Regions from separate parts of the Shewanella sp. BF02_Schw genome, predicted to be linked through region 1. Evidence: predicted binding sites of a transcription regulator. Region 1 holds the regulator's gene; each other region holds the start of a gene.

The links. Region 1 encodes NrdR, which represses ribonucleotide reductase genes. Its sites were predicted from a motif close to AAACACNANATNTNGTGTTT; they were not measured.
Region 2: the regulator NrdR is predicted to act here: its motif matches at 1,772-1,791, upstream of nrdD (anaerobic ribonucleoside-triphosphate reductase).
Region 3: the regulator NrdR is predicted to act here: its motif matches at 1,983-2,002, upstream of nrdA (class 1a ribonucleoside-diphosphate reductase subunit alpha).

The regions. Positions count from the first base shown of each region.
Region 1 is NZ_JABKAW020000001.1:419,989-425,363, forward strand. It holds gene ettA (energy-dependent translational throttle protein EttA) at 118-1,785, opposite strand; gene glyA (serine hydroxymethyltransferase) at 2,047-3,300, shown strand; gene nrdR (transcriptional regulator NrdR) at 3,415-3,864, shown strand; gene ribD (bifunctional diaminohydroxyphosphoribosylaminopyrimidine deaminase/5-amino-6-(5-phosphoribosylamino)uracil reductase RibD) at 3,929-5,074, shown strand; gene HNW13_RS02020 (riboflavin synthase) at 5,138-5,375, shown strand, end outside.
Region 2 is NZ_JABKAW020000003.1:62,417-67,791, reverse strand. It holds gene rssA (patatin-like phospholipase RssA) at 167-1,111, shown strand; gene nrdD (anaerobic ribonucleoside-triphosphate reductase) at 1,807-3,924, shown strand; gene nrdG (anaerobic ribonucleoside-triphosphate reductase-activating protein) at 3,924-4,391, shown strand; gene HNW13_RS13025 (NADH:flavin oxidoreductase/NADH oxidase family protein) at 4,513-5,375, opposite strand, start outside.
Region 3 is NZ_JABKAW020000001.1:1,407,356-1,412,730, forward strand. It holds gene nrdA (class 1a ribonucleoside-diphosphate reductase subunit alpha) at 1-1,777, opposite strand, end outside; gene HNW13_RS06300 (HAD-IA family hydrolase) at 2,326-2,988, opposite strand; gene ubiG (bifunctional 2-polyprenyl-6-hydroxyphenol methylase/3-demethylubiquinol 3-O-methyltransferase UbiG) at 3,112-3,834, opposite strand; gene gyrA (DNA gyrase subunit A) at 4,222-5,375, shown strand, end outside.

The sequences.
Region 1 (5,375 bases):
TGACACTTGTCGAGATTTCGATCGTTAGTTTTGTAATAACCTTTTAAATAATGGCTAATATAATAAAGCAGAGCGCTGAGGCTCTGCTTTATTATTTAACACTTTATTGCAGACGAATTATTTATTTAAACGCTTGTATTTTAATCGATGCGGTTCTACTACATCGGTGCCTAAGGTGGCTTTTAACCAAGTTGAGTACTCAGTATAGTTACCCTCATAGAAGCTCACTTTACCTTCATCACGGTAATCCAAAATATGGGTCGCAATACGGTCAAGGAACCAACGGTCATGGGAAATAACCATTGCACAACCAGGGAACTCTAATAACGCTTCCTCTAACGCTCGTAAAGTTTCAACGTCCAAGTCGTTGGTGGGTTCGTCGAGTAATAATACGTTGCCACCGGCTTGTAATAACTTAGCTAAGTGAACTCGGTTGCGTTCACCACCCGATAATGAACCAATTATTTTCTGCTGATCGCCACCACGGAAGTTAAAGCGGCCTACGTAAGCACGGCTAGAAATTTCAGTGTTGTTGATGCGCATAATATCTTGGCCGCCTGAAATTTCTTGCCACACGGTGTTTTTGTCATTCATCGAATCACGGAACTGATCAACCGACGCAATTTGAACCGAATCACCGACAGAAATAGAGCCACTGTCTGGTTGTTCCTCGCCTGAGATCATTTTGAATAAGGTTGACTTACCCGCACCGTTAGCACCAATAATGCCGACGATAGCGCCCTTAGGAACCGTGAATGTCAAATCATCAATCAGTACGCGGTCACCATATGACTTGGTTAAATTAGTCACTTCAATGACTTTGTCGCCTAAACGAGGCCCTGGTGGAATAAACAGTTCATTGGTCTCGTTACGCTTTTGGTAATCGTTGGTGTTCAATTCTTCAAAGCGAGCCATACGGGCTTTACCTTTTGATTGACGACCTTTAGCACCTTGGCGTACCCACTCTAATTCTTTAGCAATGGTTTTTTGGCGGGCGCTTTCTGTGGACGATTCTTGGGACAAGCGCGCATCCTTTTGTTCAAGCCAAGATGAATAGTTACCTTCCCATGGAATACCTTCACCGCGGTCAAGTTCTAAAATCCAGCCAGCAGCATTATCTAAGAAGTAACGATCGTGGGTAATCGCCACCACGGTGCCGTTATATTCTTGTAAAAAGTGCTCTAACCACGCCACTGACTCTGCATCCAAATGGTTGGTTGGTTCGTCGAGTAATAGCATTTCCGGTTTTTCAAGCAATAAGCGACAAATGGCCACTCGGCGTCGTTCACCACCAGAGAGTACGGCAATTTTCTCATCCCAATCGGGCAGACGTAATGCGTTAGCTGCACGTTCAAGAATATGATCAAGATTATGCGCATCTTGAGATTGGATGATGGCTTCTAATTCGCCTTGCTCTTTTGCAAGTGCGTCGAAGTCTGCATCGGGCTCAGCATAAGCAGAATAGACCTCGTCTAAGCGTATTAGTGCATTTTTAGCTTCGCTTAGGGCTTCTTCGACGGCTTCGCGCACAGTTTGTTGTTCGTTTAAGCGCGGCTCCTGCGGTAAGTAGCCAATTTTTAACCCAGGCATTGGGCGTGCTTCACCTTCAATTTCGGTATCTATTCCCGCCATGATGCGCAGCAATGTTGATTTACCCGAACCGTTTAACCCGAGCACACCAATCTTAGCGCCAGGAAAGAAGCTTAATGAAATGTCTTTTAATATTTGCTTTTTGGGTGGGACAATTTTACCCACACGAAGCATGCTGTATACAAATTGAGCCATAATTATACTGTCTAATTGTCAACAAAGATGGTGATAATTCTACTGTATTATGTGCTGAACTCAACAGGCAATTGTGTGATTTTATCTAGCATGCTTTTTAGACTCAATTCGCTAAACAATCTGCTAGCTTGGTGTTATCAACATGAATCGTTTTGTATTCAGAACACAGTGAATTTCATGTTGTTTGTACTGTAAATCATTATCGTTGCAGAGTAGAATACCGCGCAACCCTACTATATAGATAATGATGTTGGAGCTACCATGTTGAAGAAAGCGATGAATATTGCGGATTATGATCCAGAATTATTTAAAGCCATTGAAGATGAAACTTGTCGTCAAGAAGAACACATTGAATTGATTGCATCTGAAAACTATACCAGTCCACGTGTGATGGAAGCGCAAGGTTCTCAGTTAACTAACAAGTATGCTGAAGGTTATCCAGGCAAGCGTTATTATGGTGGGTGCGAATACGTTGATGTTGTTGAAACATTGGCTATTGAACGCGCAAAAGAATTATTTGGTGCAACTTATGCCAACGTACAGCCTCATTCAGGCTCACAAGCAAACAGCGCAGTGTTTATGGCGTTGTTACAACCTGGTGATACTGTTTTAGGGATGAACCTTGCTCATGGTGGTCATTTGACCCATGGTTCACCAGTGAATTTTTCAGGCAAGCTTTACAACATCATTCCTTACGGTATCGATGAAGCTGGCAAAATTGATTATGACGAAATGGAACGTTTAGCCATTGAGCACAAGCCTAAGATGATGATCGGCGGTTTTTCGGCATTTTCAGGCATAGTCGATTGGGCTAAAATGCGTGAGATTGCCGATAAAGTTGGTGCTTATTTGCTTGTTGATATGGCTCACGTTGCAGGCTTAGTGGCTGCAGGTGTTTATCCAACCCCTGTCCCACATGCACATGTGGTCACCTCAACAACTCATAAAACATTAGCGGGTCCACGTGGCGGGATTATTATCTCTGCTGCCGATGATGAAGTGTTGTATAAAAAGTTGAACTCAGCGGTATTCCCTGGTGGCCAAGGTGGCCCTTTAATGCATGTAATCGCAGGTAAAGCGGTTGCATTTAAAGAGGCATTAGAGCCAGAGTTTAAGGTATACCAGCAGCAAGTTGTTAAAAACGCTAAAGCTATGGTTGAAGTGTTTTTAGCTCGCGGTTACAAAATTGTTTCTGGCGGTACAGAAAACCATTTAATGTTGGTTGATTTAATTGGTCGTGATTTAACCGGTAAAGAAGCTGATGCTTCATTGGGCAATGCCAACATTACCGTCAACAAAAACTCAGTACCTGATGATCCACGTTCACCGTTTGTCACCTCTGGTGTTCGTATTGGAACGCCAGCAATTACTCGTCGTGGTTTTAAAGAAGCAGAAGCGAAAGAATTGACCGGTTGGATTTGTGACATTCTTGATGATGCATCTAACGCCGAAGTGGCTGAACGAGTGAAAGGTCAAGTGTTGGCATTATGTGCCCGATTCCCTGTATACGGTTAATCGTCACTTGATGCCTGTTGAAAAGGTTTAGGTTAACCTTGCTCAACAAATAGGATAAACTTTAATGGCCGCTAATTGTTAGCGGCCATTTTGTTTTTTTCTGCAGGAGGTTCAATGCATTGCCCTTTTTGTAGCGCGACCGATACCAAAGTTATAGATTCTCGATTAGTGGCTGATGGTCACCAAGTACGTCGCCGCCGGGAATGTACCGAATGTCATGAACGTTTCACCACGTTTGAAGGCGCAGAATTAGTCATGCCTAGAGTCATCAAACGTGACGGCACTCGACAACCATTCGATGAAGAAAAATTGCGTGGCGGCATGCTACGTGCGGTCGAAAAACGCCCGGTCTCAATTGATGAAATTGAACAAGCATTGACTAAAATCAAATCAACACTGCGCGCGACAGGTGAGCGTGAGGTGAATTCTGAAATGATTGGTAATCTGATGATGGAACAATTGATGAGCCTTGATAAAGTGGCATATATCCGCTTTGCATCGGTTTATCGCGCATTTGAAGATGTATCCCAATTTGGTGAAGCAATTGCTAAATTGCAAAAGTAATGCTGCTTAATAATATCTGTTTTAATGGTTTTAATGGCATTTAAGCAATAAGAGATTATCTCCCATGTCTAACTGGTCCACCTTTGACACCCAAATGATGAGCCGTGCCATCGCGCTTGCCGAGAAAGGCCGTTATACCACTCGGCCAAATCCTTGTGTCGGTTGTGTCATTGTTTATCAGAATAAGATTATTGGTGAGGGTTATCATCAACGTGCTGGCCAAGGGCATGCCGAAGTTAATGCGCTGAAAATGGTGCATGATAATGGCTTGTCTGCTGAAGGTGCCACGGCGTATGTCACTCTTGAACCTTGCAGTCATTATGGCCGCACACCACCTTGTGCTTTAGGCTTAATTAATGCCAAAGTTGCCAGAGTTGTGGTATCGGTGACCGATGCAAATCCACAAGTGTCTGGTCGCGGTATAACCCTGTTACGTGAGGCTGGTATTAACGTTGATGTTGGATTGCTCAGCGAACAAGCCTATGACCTTAATCTGGGTTTTATGAAGCGGATGAAAACAGGACTTCCTTGGATAACGGTAAAGATAGCAGCCAGTTTAGATGGTAAAACGGCTCTGTCTAATGGCGTGTCGAAGTGGATTACTGGCAGTGCAGCAAGAGCTGATGTGCAAAAATACCGCGCTAGCCATTGTGCATTAATCACTGGTGTTGAAACCATTCTTGTCGATGACCCAAGCCTTAATGTGCGCTATGAGGCGTTAGGTGAGTTAACCACTCGCCATACAAAAGATGAAATCTTCCAACCTCTAAGGGTTGTGCTCGACAGTCGCGCAAGATTAACAGCAACACAGCAATTATTTTCAATTCAAAGTCCTATTTTACTGGTTTCTGGCTGTAATTATCCCGAAAGCACCAAAGCTGCATTTCCAGATCACGTATCATTTCTTCAGTTAACGTGTGACTCGTCAGGCAGAATCCCATTGTTAGCTTTGCTAACATATTTAGGTCAGCATACTAATTCTGTTTTAGTTGAAGCCGGTGCTACCTTAGCCGGAGCATTTGTCGCCCAAGGGCTCGTTGATGATATTGTGCTTTACCAGGCGCCTAAACTATTAGGTAGCCACGGACGTAATATGTTGCAGTTACCTAATTACAGTACAATGGAGCAAGCGCCGGCACTGCAATTAATTGATGAACGCAACGTTGGACAAGATAAGCGTTATATCCTCAGATATAATCAACCCTATTAATGTGCGTGTTGTTCAGTCCAAAACCTGAACAACAGCAACGTTTAACTGCAAAAAGTGAGTATTATGTTTACAGGAATAATCGAAGCCCTTGGCACATTACGTAAAATTGATCGCAAAGGTAACGATATCCGCTTAACAGTTGCCAGCGGTAAGCTGGATTTAACGGATGTAAAGCTAGGTGACAGTATAGCAACCAATGGCGTGTGTTTGACCGTTGTTGAGCGTTTAGGTGATGGTTACGTTGCTGATATATCAGCTGAAACCGTTGACTTAACTGGCTTTAGTCGTTATCAGGTCGGTC
Region 2 (5,375 bases), on a different contig from region 1:
AATGATAGCCGACGATTATAGCTGTTTCACCTTGCTATAGCCAACAAGAGTCGCTTTAGTTATGCTATTTTTTAGCTTTATATTATTGCCTGAGTTCGACGTCGCTATGGGACGATTCAGGCGGGCGTATCGTAAAATTGAATACCGAGCATGGAAGGAAAGAAAGATGACAAATCTCACCGTGGGATTAGCGCTAGGCAGTGGAGCCGCTAAAGGTTGGGCACATATTGGGGTATTGAATGGTTTAGCCAAGTTAGATATTTATCCTGACAAAGTGGCAGGTTGTTCGGTAGGTGCATTAGTGGGTGCTGCCTATGCCAATAATCATTTGGGTGAACTTGAAACCTGGGTGAGTGGATTTTCAAGTTGGGATGTACTCGGGTTAATGGATTTAGGCTGGCGCAAAGGCGGACTTATCAGTGGTGAAAAAGTATTTGATGTATTGGCTAATCGTATTGGCGACCTTAACATTGAACAGCTGAATCGTCCCTTTGCTGCAGTCGCGACAGATTTATATTCTGGGCAAGAGATTTGGTTTAAAGAAGGTGACTTACGCCATGCGGTTAGAGCTTCATGTTCAATGCCAGGTTTTTTACCCCCAGTACAGCAAGGGCATCGCTGGGTTGTGGACGGTGCGGTAGTGAATCCTGTGCCGGTATCATTAGCTCGCTCTATGGGCGTTGATGTGGTTATTGCGGTGGATTTAAATGGCCATCGTCGTGGCCAAATGCACTTAATCCCAGAGCAAGTAAAAAGCCGCAAAGCCACTAAGTCTGAACCTATTGATGAAAAGCGCGAGCTTGAATCTGGCTTTATGGACCTATGGGGTAAAGGCAAAGATTATATGAATGGCTTAACCGATAAATTCTCTTTAGGAAGTTCAAAATCCCATCCGGGTATGCTGGCGGTGATGTCACAATCGATGGATATTCTAGAACAACGCCATAAACGTTCACGCCTAATGGGCGAGCCACCTGATATTTGCATCGTACCTGATGTGGGTGATATTGGCACCATGGAGTTTCATCGCGCTAAAGAAGCGATTAAAGCCGGTGAGCAGGCAGTAAGTGATATTAAACATTTAATCGAAGCGACCTTAAAGAAATGTTGAAGCAGTATCGAATATAGTGGTGTGTTTATGATAAATACACCCGTTAACCGCCGCTAGGTGAATATTTGCTAGTTAATAGATGTTTTCCATTAATTCTGGGCTGTTACCCCCGCAAGGGTATTGTCTGACCTGCGCAGTCTGATGTGGTTGATAAGATTATTCACTCTCTCATAGTTATCTCATAGTTATCTCATAGTTAACTCATGGTGTTTTAGTCATTATCTAGTAGTTATCGAGTAGTTATCTAGTAGTGACTTGCCCGCAATGATCTATCCGCAATGGTCTACCCGCAATTATCTAACGATAACTACCGAGTCATTAGATACAGTGGGTACGTTATTTATGTTGTTGATCTAGCCATTTAAGGTTCGATCAATGACTTAATACCGTCATTCAGCACCATTTTAAGTTGTCAAATACAACCCTTATGGCGTTTGCACATCAGATTATCGATTCAGCAAAGCATCCCAAATCGCTAAATTGTGTCGATTTTATCCCCTTGTATTAGCCTGTCAAAATTAGTTGTTATTCCTACAATATCTATCGCTGATAGCAAGTGTTTTTTCAATATTAAGTACTGCCGACAATTATGATCTGGATCAAGGTATTACTCCGCGTAAATGTGTCTAATACACTCTATCTTGTGTTGTACGTGTATTAAAGCGCTATATATAGTGCTTGTAAAGGATGGTTGTATGCTTGTAGTAGTGAAAAGGGATGGATGCCGAACTGCTTTTGATGGATGTCGAATCAAAGAGGCTGTTGTGGCAGCAATGGAGTCTGCAGGTATAGCTGACCATCAATATGCACAGCAGTTAGCGCAGACGGTAGAGCAGCAAATGGCTGTGAAGACCGAAGTTGATATTCACGAACTACAAGATGCAGTTGAAAATTTATTAATGTCGGGCCCGTTTAAGTCGGTGGCGCGTCATTACATTGAGTACCGTCACGATAGAGATAAACACCGTGAAACCCAGAGTAAATTAAATTGTGCTATTCGCGGTTTGGTTGAGCAATCGGATAGTGCCATTTTAAACGAAAATGCCAATAAAGATGCCAAAGTCATCCCGACCCAGCGAGACTTATTAGCGGGCATTGTGGCCAAGCATTATGCCAAAACCCATTTACTGCCAAAAGATGTGGTAGCCGCCCATGAAAAAGGCGAAATTCACTATCACGACTTAGATTATGCGCCTTTTTTCCCGATGTTTAACTGCATGCTAATTGATTTAGCCGGCATGTTAACGCATGGTTTTAAAATGGGTAATGCTGAAATAGAACCGCCTAAGTCTATCTCAACTGCCACTGCTGTTACGGCGCAAATTATTGCCCAGGTGGCGAGCCACATTTATGGTGGTACCACAATTAATCGTATCGACGAAGTGTTAGCTGAGTTTGTGCAAATCAGTTACCAAAAGCACCTTAGCGTCGCAAAAAAATGGCAAGTGGCTGACGTAGAAGGTTATGCGATGACACAAACCGAAAAAGAGTGTCATGACGCATTCCAGTCACTTGAATATGAAGTGAATACCCTGCATACCGCCAATGGGCAAACGCCATTTGTCACATTTGGTTTTGGTTTAGGCGTGTCGTGGGAGTCGCGTTTAATTCAGCAATCGATGTTAACTGTACGTATGGCGGGTTTAGGTAAAAATCGTAAAACAGCAGTCTTTCCAAAATTGGTGTTTGCCATTAAAGATGGCGTGAATCATAAAGCGACTGATGTTAATTACGATATCAAAAAGATGGCCTTAACGTGTTCAAGTATGCGCATGTACCCAGATATTCTCAATTATGATCAAGTCGTGAAAGTCACCGGTTCGTTTAAAACCCCAATGGGATGTCGCTCATTTTTGGGCGCCTATGAAGAAAATGGTCAATTGGTCCATGAAGGCCGCAATAATCTAGGTGTTGTCAGTCTTAATTTACCGCGTATAGCGTTGGAAGCAGGTAAAGATGAACAGCGTTTTTATCAAATACTCGATGAGCGTTTGTTAATTGCCCGCAAAGCCTTAGAAACGCGTATTGCCCGTTTAGCCGGAGTCAAAGCACGAGTGGCACCAATCCTTTATATGGAAGGCGCCTGTGGTGTGCGCCTAAATGCGGATGATGATGTGAGCGAAATCTTTAAAAATGGCCGGGCATCAATTTCGTTAGGGTTTATTGGTCTTCACGAAACCATTAATGCTTTATATAGCAATGCTGAACATGTGTTTGATAACACACAATTACGTGATAAAGCTGTCGCCATTATTAGTCATTTAAAGCAAGCCACTGAGTCTTGGAAACAACAAACAGGTTATGGCTTTAGTTTATACAGTACCCCAAGTGAAAATTTATGCAGCCGTTTTTGTCAGCTTGATACTACCCAGTTTGGCGTAGTGGCAGGTGTGACCGACAAAGGCTATTACACCAATAGTTTTCACTTAGATGTCGAAAAGAAAGTAAATCCTTTTGATAAGATTGATTTTGAACAACCTTATCCAGCGATCGCTAATGGTGGGTTTATTTGTTACGGCGAATATCCCAACATGCAGCACAATATTGAAGCGCTCGAAAACGTTTGGGATTACAGTTATAGCCGAGTGCCATATTACGGCACCAATACTCCCATTGATGAGTGTTACGATTGCGGTTTTATTGGTGAATTTAATTGTACTAGTAAGGGCTTTGTGTGTCCTAAATGTGGTAATCATGAGCCAAGCCGAGTGTCTGTTACTCGTCGCGTGTGTGGTTATTTAGGTAGCCCAGATGCACGACCATTTAACTTCGGTAAGCAAGAAGAAGTTAAGCGTAGAGTGAAGCATTTATAATGCATTACAGTGCATATCATAGCGTTGATGTGATCAACGGCGAAGGCACTCGCTGTACGTTATTTGTTAGCGGTTGCGAGCATGGTTGTAAAGGTTGCTATAACCAAAGTACTTGGCGTGTAGATGCTGGCCATGTTTTTAGCCAAACACTAGAAGATCAGATTATTGATGATTTAACCGATACTCGTATTTACCGTCGAGGCTTGTCGTTAAGTGGTGGCGATCCGCTACATCCCGCCAATCTTGAAGTCGTACTAAAATTGGTTACGCGGGTAAAGCTGGAATGTCCCGATAAAGATATTTGGCTGTGGACCGGTTATCAACTGGCTGAACTTACACCGCAGCAACAAGCTGTGGTGAACTTTGTGGATGTGTTGATTGACGGTAAGTATGAGCAAGATAAAGCCGATCCCGCGCTATTATGGCGCGGCAGTAGCAATCAACAGATCCATCGTTTTATGCGCTAGCGTTTTATATGAAGGCGTTAAGACGAGTCGTTTAATGTCCAGCACGTTAACTGTCAGCGCGCTAATCGTTAGCACGTTAATCGTTAGCAAATAAATGTTTAACCCGCTAATCGTTAACTCGTTAATGATTAGAAAGACCCACAATATGGCGATAACGTTTAGTGCGTTGTTTGGTTTTATATTGATCGATTAATAAACTCCACAATGGTGAATCATTAGTGTGTGGCGACTTACCTTGGCTTACACGACGAAGTTGGCGTTTAATGACGGCCATCGTCGCCAGTCCAGCCAAAGGTTTACTCTGCCAATTGACAGTTGGAATTGACGGGACAAACTCTGGCTGAATTTGCCATCTATTGGCTAAGTCAGGATAGAAGGCGAGGGCGCTAGCGATACCACACAATGCAAAACCAGCATCAATAACTTGTTGAGCCACAGGTAGGCGATGAATACCTCCGGTTAACATTAATGGAATAGGGCTACGCTGGACCAATTGCGCTGTTAAACTTAAAAAATAAGCCTCTCGAGCTAACGTTCGCTCATCAGCACTGCGACCTTGCATGGCTGGTGCCTCGTAGCTGCCACCTGATAATTCCACCATTTCAACGTGATACTGTGCCAACATATTAATGACCTTTTCGGCGTCGTCGACATCAAAGCCACCGCGTTGGAAATCGGCAGAGTTGAGTTTTACTGCTACATCGAAATCGGCACCACATTTAAGTCTTACTTGCTTAACCACTTCGAGTAATAACTTGGCACGATTTTCAAGCTTTCCGCCCCATTGATCATTACGTTGATTGGTTAACGGCGATAAAAATTGAGCCAGCAAGTATCCGTGTGCAGCATGAATTTGTACTCCATCAAACCCAGCTCGTTGAGCCAATTGTGCCGTGGTAACAAATCGTTGGATAACCTCTTCAATGTCTGCTGTTGTCATCGCTTTTGGTTGAGAGAACATGGATGAGTGTTTGCCTAAATCGA
Region 3 (5,375 bases), 990 kb from region 1:
CGTCACAAATCTTGTCTAAATCACGCTTGTAGGTGTCGATAGGTAAAATACCTTTCGAATAAGTTGTCTCGTGGAATAACGGACATGCACCTTGCTCTTTTGCTAAGTTCATCGACGCTTTCAGTAAATAAAACTGAATCGCTTCAAAGGTTTTGTGAGTTAAGTTATTAGCTGAACCGTCTGAATACTTTTTACCGTTTTTAGCTAAATAGTTAGCAAAGTTAATCACCCCAATACCTAAGGTACGACGGTTCATTGAACTCGTTTGCGCGGCTTTAATTGGGTAATCTTGGTAATCAAGTAAGTTATCTAGCGCACGAACAGCTAAATCAGCTAATGGTTCAAGCTCTGATAAATCTTTAATTGCGCCTAAGTTAAGTGCTGACAAGGTACACAACGCGATTTCACCGTCTGGATCATCGATGTTTTTAAGTGGCTTAGTCGGTAAAGCAATTTCTAAACATAAGTTAGATTGCTTAATTGGCGCAACTTTAGAGTCAAACGGGCTGTGAGTATTACAGTGATCGACGTTTTGAATGTAGATACGGCCAGTAGAAGCACGTTCTTGCATCATCAATGAAAACAGTTCAACCGCTTTAATTTGTTTTTTGCGGACATTGCTGTCTTGTTCATACTGAAGGTATAAACGTTCAAACTCAACTTGGTCTTCAAAGAATGCATCGTAAAGACCAGGCACGTCTGATGGGCTGAATAGACTGATATATTCGCCTTTAATCAAACGTTGGTACATTAATTTGTTTAACTGCACACCGTAGTCAAGATGACGTACACGGTTGTCGTCAACACCACGGTTGTTTTTTAGTACTAATAGCGATTCAACTTCTAGATGCCATAAAGGATAGAACAGCGTTGCTGCACCGCCACGTACGCCGCCTTGAGAACACGACTTCACTGCAGTTTGGAAATACTTATAAAATGGTAAACAACCGGTGTGGAATGCTTCGCCGCCACGAATAGGGCTACCAAGGGCACGAATACGACCCGCATTAATACCAATACCAGCACGTTGGCTAACGTATTTAACGATAGACGATGCAGTCGCATTGATTGAATCTAAGCTGTCATCACACTCAATCAATACACATGAGCTGAACTGACGTGTAGGGGTACGCACACCGGCCATGATTGGTGTTGGTAAAGAAATCTTAAACAGAGACGTCGCGTCATAGAAGTCTTTAATGTACTTCAAACGAATTTCTTTTGGGTAACGGGCAAACAAACATGCTGCGACTAAGATGTATAAAAACTGGGCGCTTTCGTACACTTCATGGGTGACACGGTTTTGAACCAGGTATTTACCTTCAAGTTGCTTTACCGCGGCATAAGAGAAGTTCAAATCGCGCCAATGATCGATATAGGTGTCGAGTGTGTCTAATTCTTCACGGCTGTAGTCAGCCATGATATGCATGTCATATTTACCCAGTTCAACTAATTTGGTGACATGGTCATATAACGTTGGTGGTTCAAATTGACCAAACGCTTTTTTACGTAAGTGGAACACCGCTAAGCGGGCAGCCACAAATTGGTAGTCGGGTGACTCTGGAGAGATCAAGTCAGCCGCAGCTTTAATGATCGTTTCATGAATGGCTTCTGTTGGAATGCCATCAAAAAACTGCAGATGAGATCGAAGTTCTACTTCAGATACTGAGACGTTTTTTAATCCCTTGGCTGCCCAAGTGATCACGCGATGAATTTTATCTAAATCGATAGATTCACGTTCGCCACTGCGTTTAGTGACTGTCATATTGCTATTCATTGAAGAGAGGCCTTGGTTCTATATCTAATCATGTGATCTGTTGTTGGATGCAGTGCTGCTTGATTCGATCCGAACCAGTTACAAAACAATTCCATGTTAAAACAATCAACCTGATGTACTCACAACGTGGTAGTTAAACACCAGTACGTTCAGTTAGCCACTACATCCTTTGGAACGTCGTGGAGTAGTGTTTTGATTGTCAGCCACACACAAGATATGGTGTTATTTAAAATCTAAGATACAAGATAGTGAGGTTTGAGGTTTATTGCAAGCCACAATTTCATTAACTTCTTGTGGATAACTTGAGGATAAACGGCAGGGTTAGTGACAACTAACCCTAGAGCCCAAATTCATAAAGAGTTTTTGATAAATGATATTTTTTAATCCATCAAATGATAAAAATTTGATCGCTAAAATAAACAGCGATCAAAAAAAATGGACCGTTTATTGATTGATCTTTTGTTGGTTTTGATCGGGTAGAAATTGATGACTGTTAACTGTACATTTAAGCTTAATAAGACCCGCTAAACCGATGTCGAACACTGTCATTAATCAGTGAAAAACTGTTTAAGTGAGGCTCCGTGTTGAAATTGTTTGCTTGCTGGCCATGTGTCAGGTTTATCTGTCGCAGATAAATAACCCCATAACGCAACGCCGCCTAACATACTGGCATTGTGGGCGGCGACTAAGTCACGTTCAGCGTCACCTAGATATAAGATACTTTGAGGAGCAATGGCAATTTGTTGTGCTGCTAACAGCATTGGTGCTGTATGAGGTTTAGAGTGACGAGTGCTATCACCACTGATCATGGTTTTCAATTTATGAGTTAAACCAAGCTTTTCCACTAATGGCCTGGCAAATCGAGCCGGCTTATTGGTCACTACGCCATAAGGAATCGATTGGGCATCAAATAAGGATAATAGTTCGGGTAAGTCAGCGAATAAACGGCTGTTGTCACCATTGATACGGGCATAATGCTGAAGTAGTGCTTGCTGGATGGTAATTTGTACTTGTTCATCGGCATCTGGAATGGCCGTTTTAACTAAATATAAGCTTCCATGTGATGCCGCATGGCGCATCAAGTCAAGCGGTTGGACGTTAAAACCGGCTTCATCCAAGCTGAGATTCAATGCCTGTACTAAATCTGGTGCGGTATCGGCTAAGGTACCGTCTAAATCGAACAGCACTCCTTTTATATCTTGTTTATGCAAGGGCTAGCTCCTAACGAGAGAAAATAACAATAGACAGTGCAAGCCCTTTATAGCGTTATTGGCACAACATAACGCTATTGTGGTGCATTCACATTGAAATGTTGAAAAGAATCACCTGGATGATTAATCAATTTTTTGAGTGGCTATCATATAATTTACATCGACACTTTTAGTGTACTTAAACACACCCGACAATGGATTGTAGGTAATTCCCAGCGCATCTTTACACAATAAGTCGGTGTTATCGACTAATGCCATCAGTTCCGATGGGCGAATAAACTTGCTGTGATCGTGAGTACCAACTGGCAGCATTTTTAATAAATACTCTGCGCCGATAATCGTCTTTAAATACGACATCATATTACGGTTTATGGTTGAGAAAAACACAAAACCATTAGGTTTAACCATGTCACAACAGGCTTGAATAACCGATTGGGGATCGGGTACATGTTCGAGCATTTCCATGCAAGTGACCACATCATAATATTCGCGGTGGTTATCGCGATGTGCTTCGGCTGTTGTTTTGAGGTAATTAACCGTAACACCAGACTCTAAGGCATGTAGTTTTGCCACTTCAAGTGGTGCGTTGCCCATATCAATACCGTCAACGTTAGCACCTAGGCGCGCCATACTTTCTGACAAAATACCGCCACCACAGCCAACATCAAGTACTTTTTTGTCAAAAATACCTTCAGCGGTTTGGTCAATGTAGTTTAAACGCAGTGGATTAAGTAAATGTAATGGCTTGAACTCGCCATTGAGATCCCACCACGTTTGCGCCATGGCTTCAAATTTTGCGATCTCGAGTGGATCAACATTGGGTGTCGATTGTTCAGCGTGTGACATAACGTAACCTAAGTGTGTAATAAAGTATGGTCGCTATTATAGCGATAACCTTTGCGAATAGTAGTCAACAATGGCTTTTGCCGTTTACGCTTGCTCATAAAACATCCATTTAAGCGAGGTAAATGGATGTTTTATGCTATCAACTGCTTAAATCATCAACAAGTTAACGATAATTGTTGCTCAAATTTAGTCGTATATTAGCCAATGAATAAACTAAATTAGCTGAAAATATTAGCTTTTTTGTAATTTTTAAGAGTGATAGAGCATTTGGCTGGTCTTTGCTCTGGCGACATTAAATATCTGTGTTAGAATGCCAAATCACGTTTTTAAGCTAGATAATAATATGGAAGTTTTATTGTCAGCTCACTTTAGGGGAACGCGCAGTTTATGACTGATCTGGCATCATCTATTTCGCCAATTAACATCGAAGACGAACTTAAAAATTCTTACCTTGATTACGCCATGAGCGTAATTGTAGGTCGTGCATTACCTGACGTCCGTGACGGTTTAAAACCAGTTCACCGTCGAGTATTGTTCGCAATGAGCGAATTAAAAAACGATTGGAACAAACCATATAAAAAATCCGCTCGTGTCGTTGGTGACGTAATTGGTAAATATCACCCACACGGTGATACTGCTGTATACGATACAATTGTACGTATGGCGCAACCGTTCTCGCTACGCTATACATTGATTGACGGACAAGGAAACTTTGGTTCGGTCGACGGTGACTCTGCAGCGGCGATGCGTTATACCGAAATCCGCATGCAAAAGTTGGCGCATTCATTATTAGCCGACCTTGAAAAAGAAACTGTGGATTTTGTGCCTAACTACGATGGCACAGAGATGATCCCTGCGGTGTTACCAACACGCGTACCGAACTTATTAATCAATGGTTCATCAGGTATTGCGGTCGGTATGGCCACTAACATTCCACCTCACAACTTAACAGAAGTAGTGAAAGGCTGTTTGGCGTTAATCGAAGATCCAAGTTTATCGATTGAACAGTTAATGGAATACATTCCAGGTCCAGATTTTCCAACGGCAGCTTCAATAAACGGTCGCAAAGGCATTATCGATGCTTATCACACTGGCCGTGGTCGCGCTATCATGCGCTCGAAAGCGGAAATTGAAACTGAAGATAATGGTCGTGAACGTATTATTGTTCATGAAATTCCATATCAAGTTAACAAAGCCCGTTTGATTGAAAAAATTGCCGAGCTTGTTAAAGATAAAAAATTAGAGGGTATCAGTGGCCTACGCGATGAGTCTGATAAAGACGGTATGCGTATTGTTATTGAAATCAAACGTGGTGAAGTGGGTGAGGTTGTACTAAACAACTTATATTCTCAAACACAAATGCAGTGTTCTTTTGGTATCAACATGGTGGCATTGACTAACGGTCAGCCTAAATTGTTTAACCTTAAAGAAATGCTTGAGTGTTTTATTCTTCACCGTCGTGAAGTGGTCACGCGCCGTACTGTATTTGAACTGCGTAAAGCCCGTGAACGTGCTCATGTTCTTGAAGCACTAGCCATTGC